DNA from 3 places in the Cytobacillus spartinae genome. Region 1 is predicted to be linked to each of the others. Evidence: riboswitches for the same ligand, from Rfam matches in the RefSeq annotation. Region 1 holds a riboswitch; each other region holds the start of a gene.
What was found. Region 1 has a riboswitch for thiamine pyrophosphate ahead of thiC (phosphomethylpyrimidine synthase ThiC). Riboswitches for the same ligand answer to the same signal wherever they lie in the genome.
Positions count from the first base shown of each region.

Region 1 (5,387 bases):
ACATTTAGCAAAAGGAAATAGTGTGGTAGATTCAGTACATTTGGCTAAGGAATACATTACCGGTGCAATCCAGCATAGTATTTCTATTGGTCAAGGACACGGGCCGACTCACCATTTCCATCAGCTATGGTAGGGGGTAAATACGTGAAGTGTGGTGAAATTAAGCATCTTTTTAAGCTTATTAAAGACAACAATCCATTAGTTCACCATATCACCAATCAAGTTACGATTAATGATTGTGCAAATGTTACTTTAGCGATTGGCGCATCCCCCGTTATGGCAGACTACACGAGGGAAGTAGAGGAAATCGTTAGTAAAGCTGATGCCCTATTGCTAAACCTTGGGACCTTTAACGAGGAGCGGTACCAATCTATGAAAGTAGCTGGAAAAAAAGCCAATCAACTAGGGATTCCCATTGTTTTTGATCCAGTTGGGGTTGGTGCTTCAAGCTTTAGAAAAAACAAAGCACTGGAACTTCTAAAAGAAATTGATATTTGTATAATACGAGGAAACTACGCTGAGGTTAGTAGCTTAGTTGGATTAGGCGGAAAAGCAAAAGGTGTGGATTCGGTAAATCTTGAAGAGAGCTCGAATGATGTGATAAAGATTGCGAAACTAGTCGCAACAGCATTCGATTCAATCGTGGTAATAAGTGGGGAAATAGATGTTGTCACCAATGGACAAAGAGCGTGCATAGTTGAAAATGGAGACGAATGGCTTTCAAAGATAAGTGGAACGGGATGTGCTTCAGGCTCTTTAATTGCTTCATTTTCAGCGGTTACAAACGATTACTATCTTGCTGCAGTTGCTGGAATATCTACGATGGGAGTATGCGGAGAAAGAGCAAAGAAGGCTCTGGAAAAAGCGGATGGATTGGGAACATATAGAGTTAAGCTAATGGATCAGCTTTCTAGTATGGATGGAGATACATGGGGGAGAGAGGTGAGAATATATGAAGTGGAGTATGGATGAAGTTTTAAAGTTGTATTTAGTAACAAAGGAAGATATGCACATAGATATTCTACTTAAAAAAGTCGAAGAAGCTGTAAAAGGCGGAGTCACGATGGTTCAGCTAAGGGAAAAAAATTCTTCTAGTCATGAATTCTATAATAAAGCAATACGATTAAAAGAGTTACTAATTTCTTATAAAATCCCACTCATTATTAATGACCGCGTAGATATCGCATTGGCTATTGAAGCAGACGGGATCCATGTTGGTCAAAGTGACCTCCCTGCAAAAGTAGTGAAATCAATGATTCCTGATGGCATGATTCTAGGCGTTTCGGCAAGAACGATTGAAGAAGCAACGAGAGCAAAAATGGCAGGCGCACATTATATCGGAGTAGGTGCTTGTTTCCCAACCTCTACCAAGAATGATGCAAAGCTCATTCACCATGATTTAATAAAAGAGATTAATACGAAAGTAAATATTCCATCGGTAGGGATAGGTGGAATTACCATGGATAATGTTGAAAATCTAAGTCACCTTGGTTTAAATGGAGTAGCTGTCATTTCAGCCATTCTAAATGCGGAGAACACAACTCTTGCCGCACAATCCATCACAAGCAAATTTGAATCATAAAAAATATTATAGCAAGTCTACTAGGGGAGTCCATTATGCTGGGCTGAGAAAAAACGCTAAAGTCTTTGACCCTTTGAACCTGATCTGATTCATATCAGCGTAGGGAAGTAGAAAGGTGCGTCTTATGCACTTACATACTTCTTGTAACGGGTTCTTAATTGAGCCCGTTTTTTTTATGGTTCCTGTAAATTAATTGACGGTTTTACGGCCAGGCAAAAGCCAGGTTTTCAGAAAAATTTATGAAAAGAGGAGAAAACATGTCAAATAAACTTCAAGCTTTATCTCAATTTCCAGGAAGTAAGAAAGTGTACATTCAAGGGGGAAGAGAGGATGTCCTTGTCCCAATGAGAGAAATTTCCTTGTCCCCTACTGAAGGGATTTTTGGGGAAGAAGAAAACAAGCCAGTACGTGTATATGATACGAGTGGGTTATATACGGATCCGACTTATGAAGTAGACATTAACAAAGGGTTACCCAAGCTTCGTGAAAAATGGATTTTAGAACGAAAGGATGTAGAGAGCTATTTAGGAAGAGATATTAAGCCAGAAGATAACGGATACCGTAGTGAAGAGGATGCGAGACAAGTAGAAGTGTTCCCGAATGTTGTAGCAAAACCATTAAGAGCAAAAAATGGCGGGAATGTTACACAAATGCATTATGCGAAAAAGGGAATCGTTACTCCAGAGATGGAATTTATTGCGATTAGAGAGCAACTGGAACCTGAATTTGTAAGACAAGAGGTTGCGAGTGGAAGGGCAATTATCCCTTCAAATATCAATCACCCTGAAAGCGAACCAATGATTATTGGGCGAAACTTTCATGTGAAAATTAACGCTAATATTGGGAATTCAGCTGTATCATCGTCAATTTCTGAAGAAGTAGAAAAAATGACATGGGCAACCCGTTGGGGGGCAGATACAATCATGGATCTATCAACAGGAAAAAACATTCATACAACGAGAGAGTGGATTATTCGTAATTCTCCCGTTCCAGTCGGGACGGTCCCAATTTATCAAGCACTTGAAAAAGTAAAAGGTGTTGCAGAAGATTTAACATGGGAAGTGTACAGAGATACATTAATTGAACAGGCTGAGCAAGGTGTGGATTATTTTACCATTCATGCAGGGGTGTTACTACGTTATATTCCAATGACAGCCAAACGTACAACTGGAATTGTTTCTCGTGGAGGATCTATTTTAGCACAATGGTGTTTAGCTCATCATCAGGAAAACTTCTTATATACACATTTTGAAGAAATTTGTGAAATCCTAAAAACATATGATATTGCCGTGTCACTTGGTGATGGCTTAAGACCAGGATCAATTGCTGATGCAAATGATGAAGCACAATTTGCTGAATTAGAGACATTAGGTGAATTAACGGATATTGCTTGGAAGCACGATGTTCAAGTCATGATTGAAGGTCCAGGTCATGTACCGATACACATGATTAAAGAGAACATGGATAAACAACTAGAAATTTGTAAGGAAGCACCTTTCTATACGTTAGGACCTTTAACAACGGATATTGCACCAGGCTATGATCATATTACATCAGCCATTGGTGCAGCGATGATTGGGTGGTTTGGTACAGCGATGCTATGCTATGTAACACCTAAAGAGCATTTAGGTTTACCGAATAAAAATGACGTACGTGAAGGGGTAATTGCTTATAAAATTGCGGCTCATGCTGCAGATTTAGCCAAAGGACATCCTGGTGCACAAGTTAGGGATAACGCTTTGTCTAAGGCTCGTTTTGAGTTCCGATGGAATGACCAATTTAATTTATCTCTAGACCCAGAAAGAGCAAGAGAATATCATGATGAAACACTACCAGCCGAAGGAGCTAAAACAGCCCACTTTTGTTCAATGTGTGGACCTAAATTCTGTTCGATGAGAATTTCTCAAGATATTCGTAATATGGCAAACGAGAATAATAAGACTGAGGAAGAAATTATAGAAGAAGGGATGAAAGAAAAAGCGAAGGAGTTTGTTGAGCATGGATCAGCTATTTACAAATGATTCGCATATGCCCAAAGTATCTGTTTTAAAGGCTGAAATTAAACAACTAAAAGCGAACATATCTTACTTAGAAGAAAAAATAGAACAAATTCAGTTTCAGTGTAAGCATGTATTCTTAGAAGTTGAAGGATTTAGAAGATGTACGAAATGTCAGAAAGTGGATGTGTATCACTATTAAAGAATCGGAAAAAGCCTGTCATTTCTGACGGGCTTTTCCAATCCGGTACTATAAACTTTTTAAACTGGTAACGACTTGCTTTAAATAAACTTTGTTTCCCAGCACGAAGAACAGAATACTCCCTAACGAGAGAAAGGAAATAATAATAAACATCCATTGCCCACCATACTGACTTAACAAGGCTCCACCCATAATAGGGCCGAAAAAATGACCGATTTTTCGAAATTGTCCTGCACCAAAATAGGCTCCTCGCATGTTTTCATCTGCCAATTGATCAATTAAAAGACTGTTAGAAGGAAAGATTAGTATTTCTCCAATTGTGAGTAAGACGATTGATAAAATAGCAGAAACCCAGCCATTCACAAAGCTAAATCCTACTAATCCTGCACATAATAGAATTGCCCCAACCATCATTACTTTCATAGGGCTAAATTTTTCTGCAAAGTGACTAATAGGAATTTGAAAGAAAACAACAAATACAGCATTTATGGAAAGCAATACGGAGTAAATGAATACCCCATTTATAATAGAATTCTCCAAATGCTGAGGCAGGCTTGATTCTAATTGAGCATAACCAATATTTATAAGGATCACACCTAGGATAAGGAAGCGGAGTGCTTTGTCTCTTTTAACAATGTTAAAAGCATCTAAGAAAGAAATCACATTTTTAGAATCAACCTTTTTATTTTCTACAAGCATATTCAATAAAAAGAAAAGGGCAATCGCATAGATAAGATACATGGAGCCCGTAATGACAAATGTAGAATTTGCTGAAACACTTGCAAAATAAGCACCTAGTAAGGGTCCAATGGCTGCTCCTATATTAATGGCTGTGTACCTTAAGGAATAGGCCTTCATTCTATTTTTCTTATCAGTCAAATCGGCAATTAAAGCTTGAGATGTAGGTTCGAAAAATGAATTGCAAAGTCCATTAAGTGCATTAAGTAATACATATAAAAGAGGACTGCTCGCAATCGAAAAACCGAAGAATACTAGAGACAAACAAAATAAAGCAATGAGCATGATTGGTTTTCGCCCATATCGATCTGATAGGTGTCCGCCAACAAATCCGCCTATTGTTCCCATTAAAGGACTGATCCCAACCGTGACCCCAATAAGAACAGGGTGTAGGTCATGGGTTTTAGATAAATAGATGGCCAAGAATGGTAGAGTCATGAATGAAGCAAGTCTAACCATTACCGTTCCTAGCAATAATACCCAGACAATCGGGTGAAATTGATATTGATTTATATACGTTTTGATTTGATTCATCGTATGGACCTCATGAAAAAGTATTTGGAATATATCCCCATACTGTACTATAGTTCCTTTGATTGTATAAGTAAAATTTAATTTAATTATAAAAAGTCATAAGAAAAACTTATTTAGTGTTCCCATCTCTCTGTAACCCTTTTATAACTAGCCAAAAACCTCCTATAAAAATAGTGCCTAATAATCCAATTGTTAAGGCTACCTCAATTTTATGTATTAGATGGTGAAGTTTCATTATCTGTGCTCCTTGAATAATGTTCATATATGATGTAATTACTTTTAAGCGGCTGAACATAGCCTCATGTATAAAAAGACGAAATTAAAGAAATAAATG
Region 1 covers NZ_JBIACK010000002.1:60,488-65,874, forward strand. The annotation lists gene thiD (bifunctional hydroxymethylpyrimidine kinase/phosphomethylpyrimidine kinase) at 1-133, shown strand, start outside; gene thiM (hydroxyethylthiazole kinase) at 145-972, shown strand; gene thiE (thiamine phosphate synthase) at 953-1,582, shown strand; TPP riboswitch at 1,595-1,705, shown strand; gene thiC (phosphomethylpyrimidine synthase ThiC) at 1,840-3,603, shown strand; gene ACFYKX_RS06325 (hypothetical protein) at 3,581-3,781, shown strand; gene ACFYKX_RS06330 (MDR family MFS transporter) at 3,830-5,053, opposite strand.

Region 2 (5,387 bases), 330 kb from region 1:
AGAGCCCATAAAAATCTTTTGTGTTCCTATAAATTTGCTCTAACACCTCAGGTTCAGTAAGCTTCTTAATTTGTGATATGACCTTAATAGATTCCTTCATCATAGTCGGGTTAGTAAGAGTACCCTTAAATGGCCCTTCAAATGCCCATGGACCATCGGTTTCAACCATTATTTGTTCTAGTGGGTAACAACGAACCAGATCTTGAATTTCTTTTTCATATACAATATCAGGAGTAACTGAAACAAAGTAACCATTATTCTTCATTCTTTCAAGAGTTTTGTAATCGCCTTTAAACCAATGAAAATGTGCTTTAGTTACAGAATGCTTTTCAAGAAGGGTACATGCAATTGGAGCATCATCATATACAGCGTGAAGAACAATTGGTTTATCCAATTGTTTACTTAAGAGGATAAACTGCTCCAATACCTCTAAATATCTTTCTAATGAAAAATTAACAACGTTTTTACCTGTTCTTAAGTAGAATGGGAGACCAACCTCACCAATTGCAACCATTTTATCTTGATTTTCTTTAATCCAATTGAAAAGTTCTTCAAGCTCCTGTCCTGGTGGAAGAGCCTGTTCAGGGTGAAACCCAAAAGCTGGTTTCACTTTCTCGAACTTTTCAGCTAAAAGCAAATTTTTCTTACAAGAATCCAAATGAAAAGAGACAGAAATTATGCTTTCTACTTGATTGGTCATGGTCATGAGTTGTTCTAACTCATCATCTTTATAAAGATCAAGATGCACATGAGCATCAATTAAATTAACCAATTAATCACTTCCTTTTAGAGAAAAGTGTACTTTCTTTTTCCAGTGTAAGAAATCTTCTTGGAGTAGAAGCTCTTCTGAACGAGGTCTATCAAAAGGTACCAAGAAATCATCTTTTACATTGGCAGGTTTATTAGACAATATGATGATTCGGTCAGATAGGAATAAGGCTTCTTCAATGTTATGGGTAATAAATAAAATCGTTCTACGATACTCTTCCCAGATAGACAACAACCATTTTTGCATATCAAGACGAGTTAATTCATCTAAGGCAGAAAAGGGCTCATCAAGGCAAATGACTGGCTGGGGGCTTTGGAGTGCGCGAATAAAGGCTGCCCGTTGTTTCATACCTCCAGAAAGTTCATGGGGAAATGCATCTATATACTGCTCAAGACCAGCTATTTGTAACATCTCTTTTGCTTTCTCTTTGTCTTTTTTTCCGTGCAATTCCTGTCCTAATAGTACGTTTTGCAAGACGGTTCTCCATGGAAGTAGAGAAGGAGTTTGTGGCATGTAACTAATATGGCCACGATTCCCCGTAATTTCTTGATCTGCTAATTGAATCGAGCCTGTGTTGGGGGAAAGGATTCCTCCGATGAGATGAAAGAGGGTACTTTTTCCACTACCCGATGGACCAAGAATAGAAACAAATTCACCTTCATTTATCGAAAAACTTAAGTGTTGGATGACCGGGTTATTCCCGAACTGTTTTGTTAGATTCTTTACTGTTAAGAGACTCAAGGTTATTCATCCCCCTTATTCTGCCATCGAACAAGCCTATTTTCTGCAAGTTTTATCATTCCAAAAAAGATTAAGCTTAGAATCATAATTGCAAAGATGGCTACAAAGACTCGATCTGTTCGGAAGGAGGAGGAAGAAAGGGTCATATAAACACCAATACCGCCTTTTGCACCTAGCCATTCGGATATGACAGCGCCCATTACACTATAAGTAGCAGAAATTTTTAAACCTGAAAAAATAGAAGGTAGGGCGTACGGAAATTCAAGCTTCCAAAATAATTGACTCTTTGTTGCTCCTGCCATTTTCATATAATGAGTCAATTCCGGGGCTGTTTGCTTAAAGCCATCTAAAGCTGCGACGGTTATTGGAAAGAAACATACGAGTGTTATAACGATTATTTTCGGTAGCAATCCAAATCCAAACCAAATGACAAGCAGCGGAGCAAGGACGATAATCGGTACATTTTGAGACAGGATTAACAATGGATAAACAGATTCTCTAATAAATGGAATAAGATGTAGAATAATGGCAGTAACTAAGCCAATGCATGATCCTATCAATAGACCGAGGAGAGCAAGCTTTGTTGTTGAAAGTAAATGTGGAGAAAAATTACCCCACCCAATAATTGCTTCACTTCCTATTTTTGATGGAGGAGGTAAAAGCCAGTCAGGTACTTCAGCTACCTTTACGATAATTTCCCATAGAATGAATAAAAGGAGGAGAACCAGTGCAGGTCTCCATCCTCTTTTTAACGAAGTCTTCATGGACGATATTTCTCCGTAAGTTTATCCATGGACACTCCATCAGGCTGATACAAAATTTTTACCTGAGAAATTACATTGCTACTTCCTATTTCAATCATCCTCTCATTCATCTGAGTGATGATTTGAAGTAAATGTTCAAGATTTCCTTCCATGGTTGTTTCTAATGGATGAACCTCGTATTTAACACCAGATTCTTGAATAATTGATATTGCCTCATCAACGTAGGGGATTACACTTTCCCCATTTTTTGTTTTCGGCAGTATTTGAATACTAACAAGCGCATTGCTCATTCAAATGCCTCCTTACTCAGGTAAAAATTCGTTTGTGAATGCTTTTTCAGCTTCCAATTCTTTTTCTAATAATCCATTTTCATACATCCAAGAAGCATAGTTCTCCCAAACTTCTTGTTTTTGTACTCCCCATCTATTTGCATCATCTTGATATTTTGGGGATAGCCATTCTTGACTTGCTTTTACTAAATCAGCATCTAGGTCAGGTGCAGCAGCTAATAAAATTTCTGCAGCTTCAGCAGGATTGTCAATCGTAAATTGATAGCCTTTAGAAACAGCTGCTACAAATGCTTTAACGGTTTCAGGGTTGTCTGATATCATTTTCTCATTTGTTGTTAAAACTGGCGTATAATAGTCTAGTTTCTCCGAGTAGTCCGTTAAGTAGACCATATTAATTTCTTCTCCGCGTAGCTCTGCCTCAACACCAGTCCAACCATAATAAATCCAAGCAAAGTCAATATCTCTTTTAACAGCTGTGAAAAAATCGGAATCACCCATGTTTACAAAAGAAACTTTACTTACATCTGAATCTTGTTGTTGCATCAGTGAAGCGATAACAGATTCCTCCACGGGAGAGCCCCAACCACCATACGTTTTGCCTTCAAAATCTTTAGGTTCTTTAATATTTTTCTCTACAGGAGAGGCAAAACCAGACGTATTATGTTGAATAATAGCTGCAATTGACACCAATGGTACTCCTTGAACACGAGCCTGTGTAACACTTTCTTGGTAACCTATTCCGAATTCAGATTGACCTGAAGCTACTAGCTGATCTGCTCCAGCTTCACCAGGCATGATAATCTCAACATCTAGGCCTTCTTCTTCAAAGTAACCCTTATCAGCTGCTACATAAAGTCCCGTATGATTGGTATTCGGTGTCCAGTCAAGTACGACAGTAACTTTCTCTAGTTCTTCTTTCTTCGGGTCGTTTGCAGATTCATTTTCTTCGTTTGCGCCACACCCAGCTAATAAGAATGCAGTGGATAAAATTGCTAACCATTTTTTCTTCATATAGTACCTCCTAGGTTGTTCATGCAAGAATAGAAGAGGATAAAAGGAATGACCCTAACAAAAAAGCACCCAAGGTAAGAACCTGGGCGCATATTTACAAACAATATATGTACAACATTGTTTTAGAATATGTTTCCTACGCTGGTTTTAACCAGATCAGGTTCAAAGGGTCAACATCTTAAGGATGAAATCTCAACCGGCAACACCGGTCCCCCTACTATTCTTACCTATTTAATTGCATTTTCATTATAACAGATTCTTTTTTTTTGGCTAGCAAAATGAATGTATTATTTTAGAAAATAGTTCTTTTATCTCTTGTGGTAAAAATTGGCGCGAAAATTCAGGGGGAAAGTATGTTACCGTAGTAGGTATGTTAAATTAAAAAAATGGAGGAGATACGATGAAGAAGATTGTAGGTTTACTTACAATTATGATCATGTTCTCATTCCAACTAATGAATGTTGGTTCTAAATCATCTGCCCAAACGATTGATGGGATTGATATATATACAGTTAAGGATGAGGACACATATTTTAAAATTGCCCTTGAACATGGAGTATCTGAAATCGAGCTACAACAAATAAACTTTAATAGCCATTTAAAGGCCGGAGATAAGATTATTGTTCCTAAAGGAATCACAGAAAAGGAAAAAGATTTATTAGCAAGGCTAGTTCATGCGGAAGCAAAAGGGGAGCCATATGCGGGGAAAATAATGGTTGGATTAGTTGTATTAAACCGTATGGAAAGTGATGAGTTCCCAGATACGATTAAAGATGTTATTTATGAAAAAAGACAATTCCAACCGGTTGATAACGGAATGATCAAAGATCCAGCTGGTGATGAGTCAAAAGCTGCTGTCGAAGCTGCAATTGCCCTTAAAGGACAAGCTACTGACGCTTTATATTTCTTCAATCCAGATCAGACTAGCAGCAAGTGGCTTCGTACAAAAACAGTTACGACTGAAATTGGGAATCATCGTTTTGCGAAATAGTTGTATTTGTGGCAGGCTCTTTTGGCTTGCCTTTTGCGGTTTTGGTTTGTCGGATTTAGTCGAATAATCGATAAGTTGAAAAAATCGTGCATATAAATCTGAAATTCGTTCATAAATTTAGAAATTCGTGCATATAATCGGAAATTCGTGCATAAGTGCTTGATTTTCTTATACAAAATTAATTAAGCTTATCAAATTGACAAAACGTCCTAATTTTAAAAAGAAATCTTATGCAAATCGATCCACTAGCACAAAAATTTCCGTATTCATACATTAAAAAAGTCACTCATCTGAACTTCGTACTAAATACCAATAATATACAGAAAGAACAAGGTCAAATATGCCTTGTTCTTTTCATTTTATTCAACCGGTTCTGTAGTTTTATTTTCTTCCTTTGGAGTGATATGAGATTCAAAACCATATCCTGTAGAGCTTATTTCTAAGACCTCTTTTTTTTCGTCCTGTTGATTCTTTTTATAATCTTCGTTCGTATTGTTTATCATTTAGCTAGTCACCTCAAGGTTAGGATACTCCACGAGCAAATAACTATGCTAGCTCAGCTTCATACATCCTTATTAAACTTTTGAACAGGAACGGTAATGGCTTGTTGTTTCCACTCGCTTTTATGTATTTTCTGAAGATCCTGTGCTAAAACATCGATTGAAAGCAGTTCGAAATAAATGATTGCTTTAGAAGGAAAGTGTTGATGTTTAGTAGTATGATCTTGAACATCTATTTTTTTCCTCATCTGCCAAAACTCTTCAGATAGATCATTAATTAATATTGAATGCTCTTTTGGAATATTGTGATTCTCAGAACTT
Region 2 covers NZ_JBIACK010000002.1:388,522-393,908, forward strand. The annotation lists gene ACFYKX_RS07865 (TatD family hydrolase) at 1-772, opposite strand, end outside; gene ACFYKX_RS07870 (ABC transporter ATP-binding protein) at 773-1,510, opposite strand; gene ACFYKX_RS07875 (ABC transporter permease) at 1,513-2,274, opposite strand; gene ACFYKX_RS07880 (thiamine-binding protein) at 2,271-2,564, opposite strand; gene ACFYKX_RS07885 (ABC transporter substrate-binding protein) at 2,577-3,575, opposite strand; TPP riboswitch at 3,692-3,801, opposite strand; gene ACFYKX_RS07890 (cell wall hydrolase) at 3,976-4,566, shown strand; gene ACFYKX_RS07895 (hypothetical protein) at 4,926-5,069, opposite strand; gene ACFYKX_RS07900 (FUSC family protein) at 5,129-5,387, opposite strand, start outside.
Region 2: linked by a shared signal. The riboswitch ahead of ACFYKX_RS07885 (ABC transporter substrate-binding protein) and the one ahead of thiC (phosphomethylpyrimidine synthase ThiC) in region 1 are both predicted to bind thiamine pyrophosphate.

Region 3 (5,387 bases), on a different contig from region 1:
GAAAGAAACCGACCGTTGATGAAAATATTCGACTTGTCATCATTCCAGAATTTGATTATAACGGGTGTGGTGGAACCCACCCAAATAGCACAGGTGAGGTTCAGGCAATAAAGATCTTAAATTGGGAGAGACAACGAAAAAAGATCCGTGTGTCTTTTGTTTGCGGAAATAGAGTCATACACCAGCTACATCAGAAAAATTTAGTATTAACGAAATTGAGCCAACTTTTAAACGCTCCTGAATCAGAGATGGAAAATGCATTAAGCAGAGTGTTAGAAACCAAAAAAGAATTGGAAAAATCTTTGGAAGAAGCTCAAGACAATATAATGAGTCATAAAGTCCAAGTATTGATTGAACAACCAATGATGTTTAATGAACAACTTATTATTAAAGATGTACTTAATGACTATTCTCTTCAGCAGCTTCAGAAAATGGCCCGTATGGTCATCAGTAGAGCGAAAAGTGCAAATGTCTTTTTAGTATCTAAGACGATGAACAAAATTCAATTTGTTTTCAGTCGGGGTACCGCATCTAACCTAAACATGAAACAACTTGCTGCAGAGCTCTTACAAGTTATTGATGGAAAGGGAGGAGGCAGTGAATCCCAAGCACAAGGTGGAGGAGAAACAAATCTCTCAGCCGAAGAATTTTTATCATTAACATTGGAAAAATTAAAAGGCTAGCATAATGATAGGCGAGATAAATGTGTTTTCTTAAATTTTTGGATTGGAAGTAAAGCTGTCCTTCATTTTCCAGAGATGAAGGACACAATCATAGATATATTAACCATGTCCCGGAAGATTTATATGTAAAAAAACAGTTCTTCAATGGAGAATGTAATTTAATCAAACGATTGATTAAGAAATTTGCATCCCTATGATTTGACATGTCATATAGACTGGACTAAAATTTATTTTGAATTCAAGATATCTGCATTTGTGAGAATAACTTCGAGTTGAAGAGGGGGATTTGAATGCAACATATATTCCAAAAAGGTACCGATGAAACTAAACCGACTCTGCTATTGCTTCATGGGACTGGAGGAAACGAGCAAGATTTACTACCCATTGGGGGAATGATTGACCCAACTGCTTCTATTCTAAGTGTAAGAGGAAATATCTTAGAACACGGAATGCCTCGATTTTTCCGTAGACTTGCAGAAGGTGTCTTTGATGAAGAAGATCTTGTTTTTCGTACGAAGGAATTATATGAATTTTTAAATGAAGCATCTGAAAAATACGGATTTGATCGCAATCATATTGTTGCAGTCGGTTATTCCAATGGGGCGAATATAGCAGGAAGCTTATTATTTCACTATCAGGATGCGTTAAAAGGAGCGATCCTACATCACCCTATGGTCCCAAGAAGAGGGATTGAGTTGCCAACCTTAAATGGGGTTCATGTATTCATTACAGCCGGTGAAAATGATCCACTTTGTACCCCACAGGAATCGAAGGATTTAAAGACGTTTTTAGAAAATGCTGGTGCAAACACAAGCATTCACTGGGAATATAATGGTCATCAGTTAACCCGAACAGAAGTAGAGGAAGCTGCTGAATGGTATAAAAAAGTTTTTTAAAGTTTTTCCTACCAAAGTAGGGAAATATAGGTTATACTTTGATGTGACATAACTAAATAAAACGTAACCACAAGGGGAGCTATATGCTGAGAGTGAATAGTTTGTCTATTCTGACCCTTTGAACCTGTTAGTTAATGCTAGCGCAGGGATGTGGATTTGTAGATGCTTCTGTCATTCTGCTTTCATATTCTCCCTTGGGGTTCCGTTCACTAGGAAAAGGGGAGAATTTTTTTATGAAAAAAATAGGCTTACTAGCAATGATTGAAGCGGCTTTTTTTGCTGCATTCGCACTGATTCTTGATTTGCTACCTTCTATTAAACTCTCACCAGCGATTTCAATCTCGATCGCGATGGTACCTATTTTTATCTTAGCGTTTCGCTGGGGGTATAAAGTAGCGTTATTGTCTGGTTTTCTTTGGGGGTTATTACAGGTCGCGGTAGGAGATATCTATTTCTTAACACCTATTCAATTTGCCATTGAATACTTTATTGCATTTGCCTTTGTTGGGTTTGCCGGTCTATTCTATAAAATTATTCATTCTTATTTACAAAAAGGCGATAAGAAAACCGCGATGGTTTGGATTGTCGTTGCCACATTTGTCGGTAGTTTAGCGCGTTATTTTTGGCATTTCGTGGCCGGATTCATTTTCTGGGGAGAGTATGCACCAGAGGGAATGTCACCTGTATTATACTCGCTAGTTGTAAATGGAGGAACGATGCTAGGAGCTGCCATCCTATGCTCAATCGTCGTAGTACTTCTGATTTCGAGTGCACCACGTCTTCTTCAAAGAAAACCAACTTACATCAGCATCAATCAAAAAAATGCTTCATAGTTAAGAGAGCCGACACCTTGTATATGTGTCGGTTTTTCAATAGAGTATATTTGATCAAGCTGGTGGGTCTCCTATAAAAACTTGAATCTAACATTCTTAGAAAGTCAGAAGGTAGGGGAACTTCAGATGCTAAGTGATATCACCGTGGACGTACTGAGGTTAGTTTTAAGTTCGGACAGCACAACAAGAAAAAGCTAGCGTTGAGTCCGATGTCAGTTCAACTTCGAACAGTACAATAAGAAAAAGCTCGTGTAGAGTCCGAAGTCAGTTCAACTTCGCATAGCAAGAGGAGGAACCCCCAGTTTAGTGTCCGAAGTCGATACAACCTAAGAAAGTAAACCAAGGAAATACTCTTCGCTCAATTTTGAACCAGGGTCATATCTCTTATTAATTTTACACAAATATTCTTAATTTCGTCATCATTAGTCAAAATCCAATTGACATAAAGACTATATTGTTTTATATTAATTCCTATAAACTTAATAAGATTAATTTTCTTATCCAGAGAGGTGGAGGGAGTGGCCCTATGAAACCTCGGCAGCGGACTCGTTTGAGAACTGTGCCAATTCCAACAAGCTTTAGAGAGCTTGAAAGATAAGATGAGCGGCTTCCTATACGAGACCAACCTCTTCTTATTGTCTGGAATTGACGATAAGAGGAGGTTTTTTTATGTCCAACAGTAGGAGGGTGTTAAATGGAAGATACATTGAAAAAGGAACAACTTATCGATGAACTTCTTTATTTTGGAATCTATAAAAAAGGTAATAAGCAACTATTTGAGCTTCCGTTATCCGTTCTTGAGGAAGAATATGAAAAAGTTATTAAGGGAAAAGGTCATATTCAAAACAACGAATCGTAAAGGGGAGCGATCCAATGTGTACACAAATTAAGATACCGTGGAGAAACCAACACTTAATTGGTAGTATCCATTTTCCGGATTCTTATCTAAATAAAAGTAATGTATCATATCCTCTAATCATTATTTGCCACGGTTTTACGAGCAGTAGAATAGGCGTGGATCGTTTATTTGTTAAGTCCGCTAATCAACTGACGGCAGAAAGTTGTATAGTCGTTCGATTTGATTACAGTGGCTGCGGAGAGAGTGAAGGCAACTACGGAAATTCTGGTCTAGACGAATTAATCGAGCAAACGATAGACGTGATAGAGTTTTGTTCTGGAATAGATAAAGTTGATTCAAATAAGGTCACTCTTCTTGGACATAGCTTAGGAGGAGCAACTGCTCTGTTAACTGCGGTTAGAGATATTCGGGTAAAGCAGCTCATACTCTGGTCAGCGGTGGCAAACCCATATGAAGATATAGCGAAAATCGTTGGTATGAATAATCTTAGAAACTTAGAAAAATCTACCTCTATTGATTATCTAGGCTATAGCTTTTCAGAAAAATATTTCAATTCACTAAGAAAGTTCCACCCACTAGAAGAAGCAAAAAAGTTCAAGGGAGATGTCCTCATTATTCATGGCACTGATGATAAGGATATCCCCGTTCACTATTGCCATTCGTATGAAAAAGAATTTTTACTTAGAGCCAAAGATGGTTCGTGTACAAAACAAATCATTCATGGTGCGAATCATACTTATTCTTCTTCAGCTCACTTCAAGCAACTAATGGACACAACAAAAAAGTGGATTAACGACAAAATCATGATTGAACAGTTTGTATAAGAAAATCCCTAATTATGATTCTTGTGACTAATCGCTCAAGTGAATTTCCTTTGGAAGGTCGATTGACATGCTTTGAACATTCCTCGGTTCATTATTAATAAGATCTGATGAATAGATCATAACGAATATCGTCCCGCCAACTGCCTTCGATCTAATTAAAATCGGTTGATTGGTCATATTTTTAAAAGAAAAGTCGGGTCCATACCAACTCACAGTTGCATCGCGGCCTGGTGGAACGTATGGGACGCTCTTACTATGGGAGTACCTTTCGATAATGTCCATCCCAGCTCGGTCTACAGCATTAAATAAAGTGGAGGAAACTTGACAGATTCCTCCACCAATTCCCTCAGATAGCTCACCTCTAACAATAACAGGTGCTTTTAAATATCCTTTTGCCTCTGTTCGTCTACCTACTACTTCATTAAAAGAGAATTTTTCACCTGGAAAAACGACGTGATTGTTTATAGCTTCTGCTGATAGTCGAATATTATGAGAGCGAGTCTTATTATGACTATTGAAATATGTAACATAGTAACCAATTTGTTTGTTTTTAATATGTGAGAGTAGTTCACTATCTACCTTTGGATAAACGGATAGGGTTGGAATTTTCATATTGCTCTGACTGTTTTGGTAAAAGTATTCTACGAATTGGGATTTAAATTCTTTCTCATTAAGCTTAACTCCTAATTCCTCAGGTACCATTTGTCCAACATCATTTAACTTTGCATTCTTTGGAGAAACATATATTTTCTCTGATAGTTCCTTAGCTAGTTGGTCAACTTTTTCTAAATCTAATAGGGGGCTACCTGGTAATGGGAGTGAATAATCCTCTTTTGTAAAGGTTGGAAATAACAGTTCGTTCTCTTTTGCTGAGCCTTGGTGTATACCTGTCTGCATAACAACAATAAACAAAATGACTGAAAAAAATAAACGAATCAATCAAGTTCACCTCCCTAATATAGTATATGTAGTATTTTAGGGTTCAATCGGATGATAACAATTGGTTCAATTTTCCGAGGAAGCAGATTGTTCGCATTCTAAAGAAAAGTTCGAAATAATAAAAGAACAAACCATTTTGAAAAAGGTGTTACTAGATGAAGCAATATGATTTTACAAAAGGAGATATTTTTAAGAGTATGCTCCTTTTTTCAACCCCAATTATGATGACGAACCTACTCCAGGTATCTTATCAGTTCATTGATAGCCTTTGGATTGGAAACTTATTGGGAGCCAATGCATTAGGAGCCATCGCGGTTTCAGGAACAGTTATTTTCACCGTTCTTTCCTTTATT
Region 3 covers NZ_JBIACK010000001.1:610,894-616,280, reverse strand. The annotation lists gene ACFYKX_RS03025 (alanyl-tRNA editing protein) at 1-683, shown strand, start outside; gene ACFYKX_RS03020 (alpha/beta hydrolase) at 974-1,579, shown strand; TPP riboswitch at 1,642-1,745, shown strand; gene thiT (energy-coupled thiamine transporter ThiT) at 1,813-2,412, shown strand; SAM riboswitch class I at 2,907-3,013, shown strand; gene ACFYKX_RS03010 (Fur-regulated basic protein FbpA) at 3,107-3,271, shown strand; gene ACFYKX_RS03005 (alpha/beta hydrolase family protein) at 3,286-4,095, shown strand; gene ACFYKX_RS03000 (VanW family protein) at 4,123-4,992, opposite strand; gene ACFYKX_RS02995 (MATE family efflux transporter) at 5,190-5,387, shown strand, end outside.
Region 3: linked by a shared signal. The riboswitch ahead of thiT (energy-coupled thiamine transporter ThiT) and the one ahead of thiC (phosphomethylpyrimidine synthase ThiC) in region 1 are both predicted to bind thiamine pyrophosphate.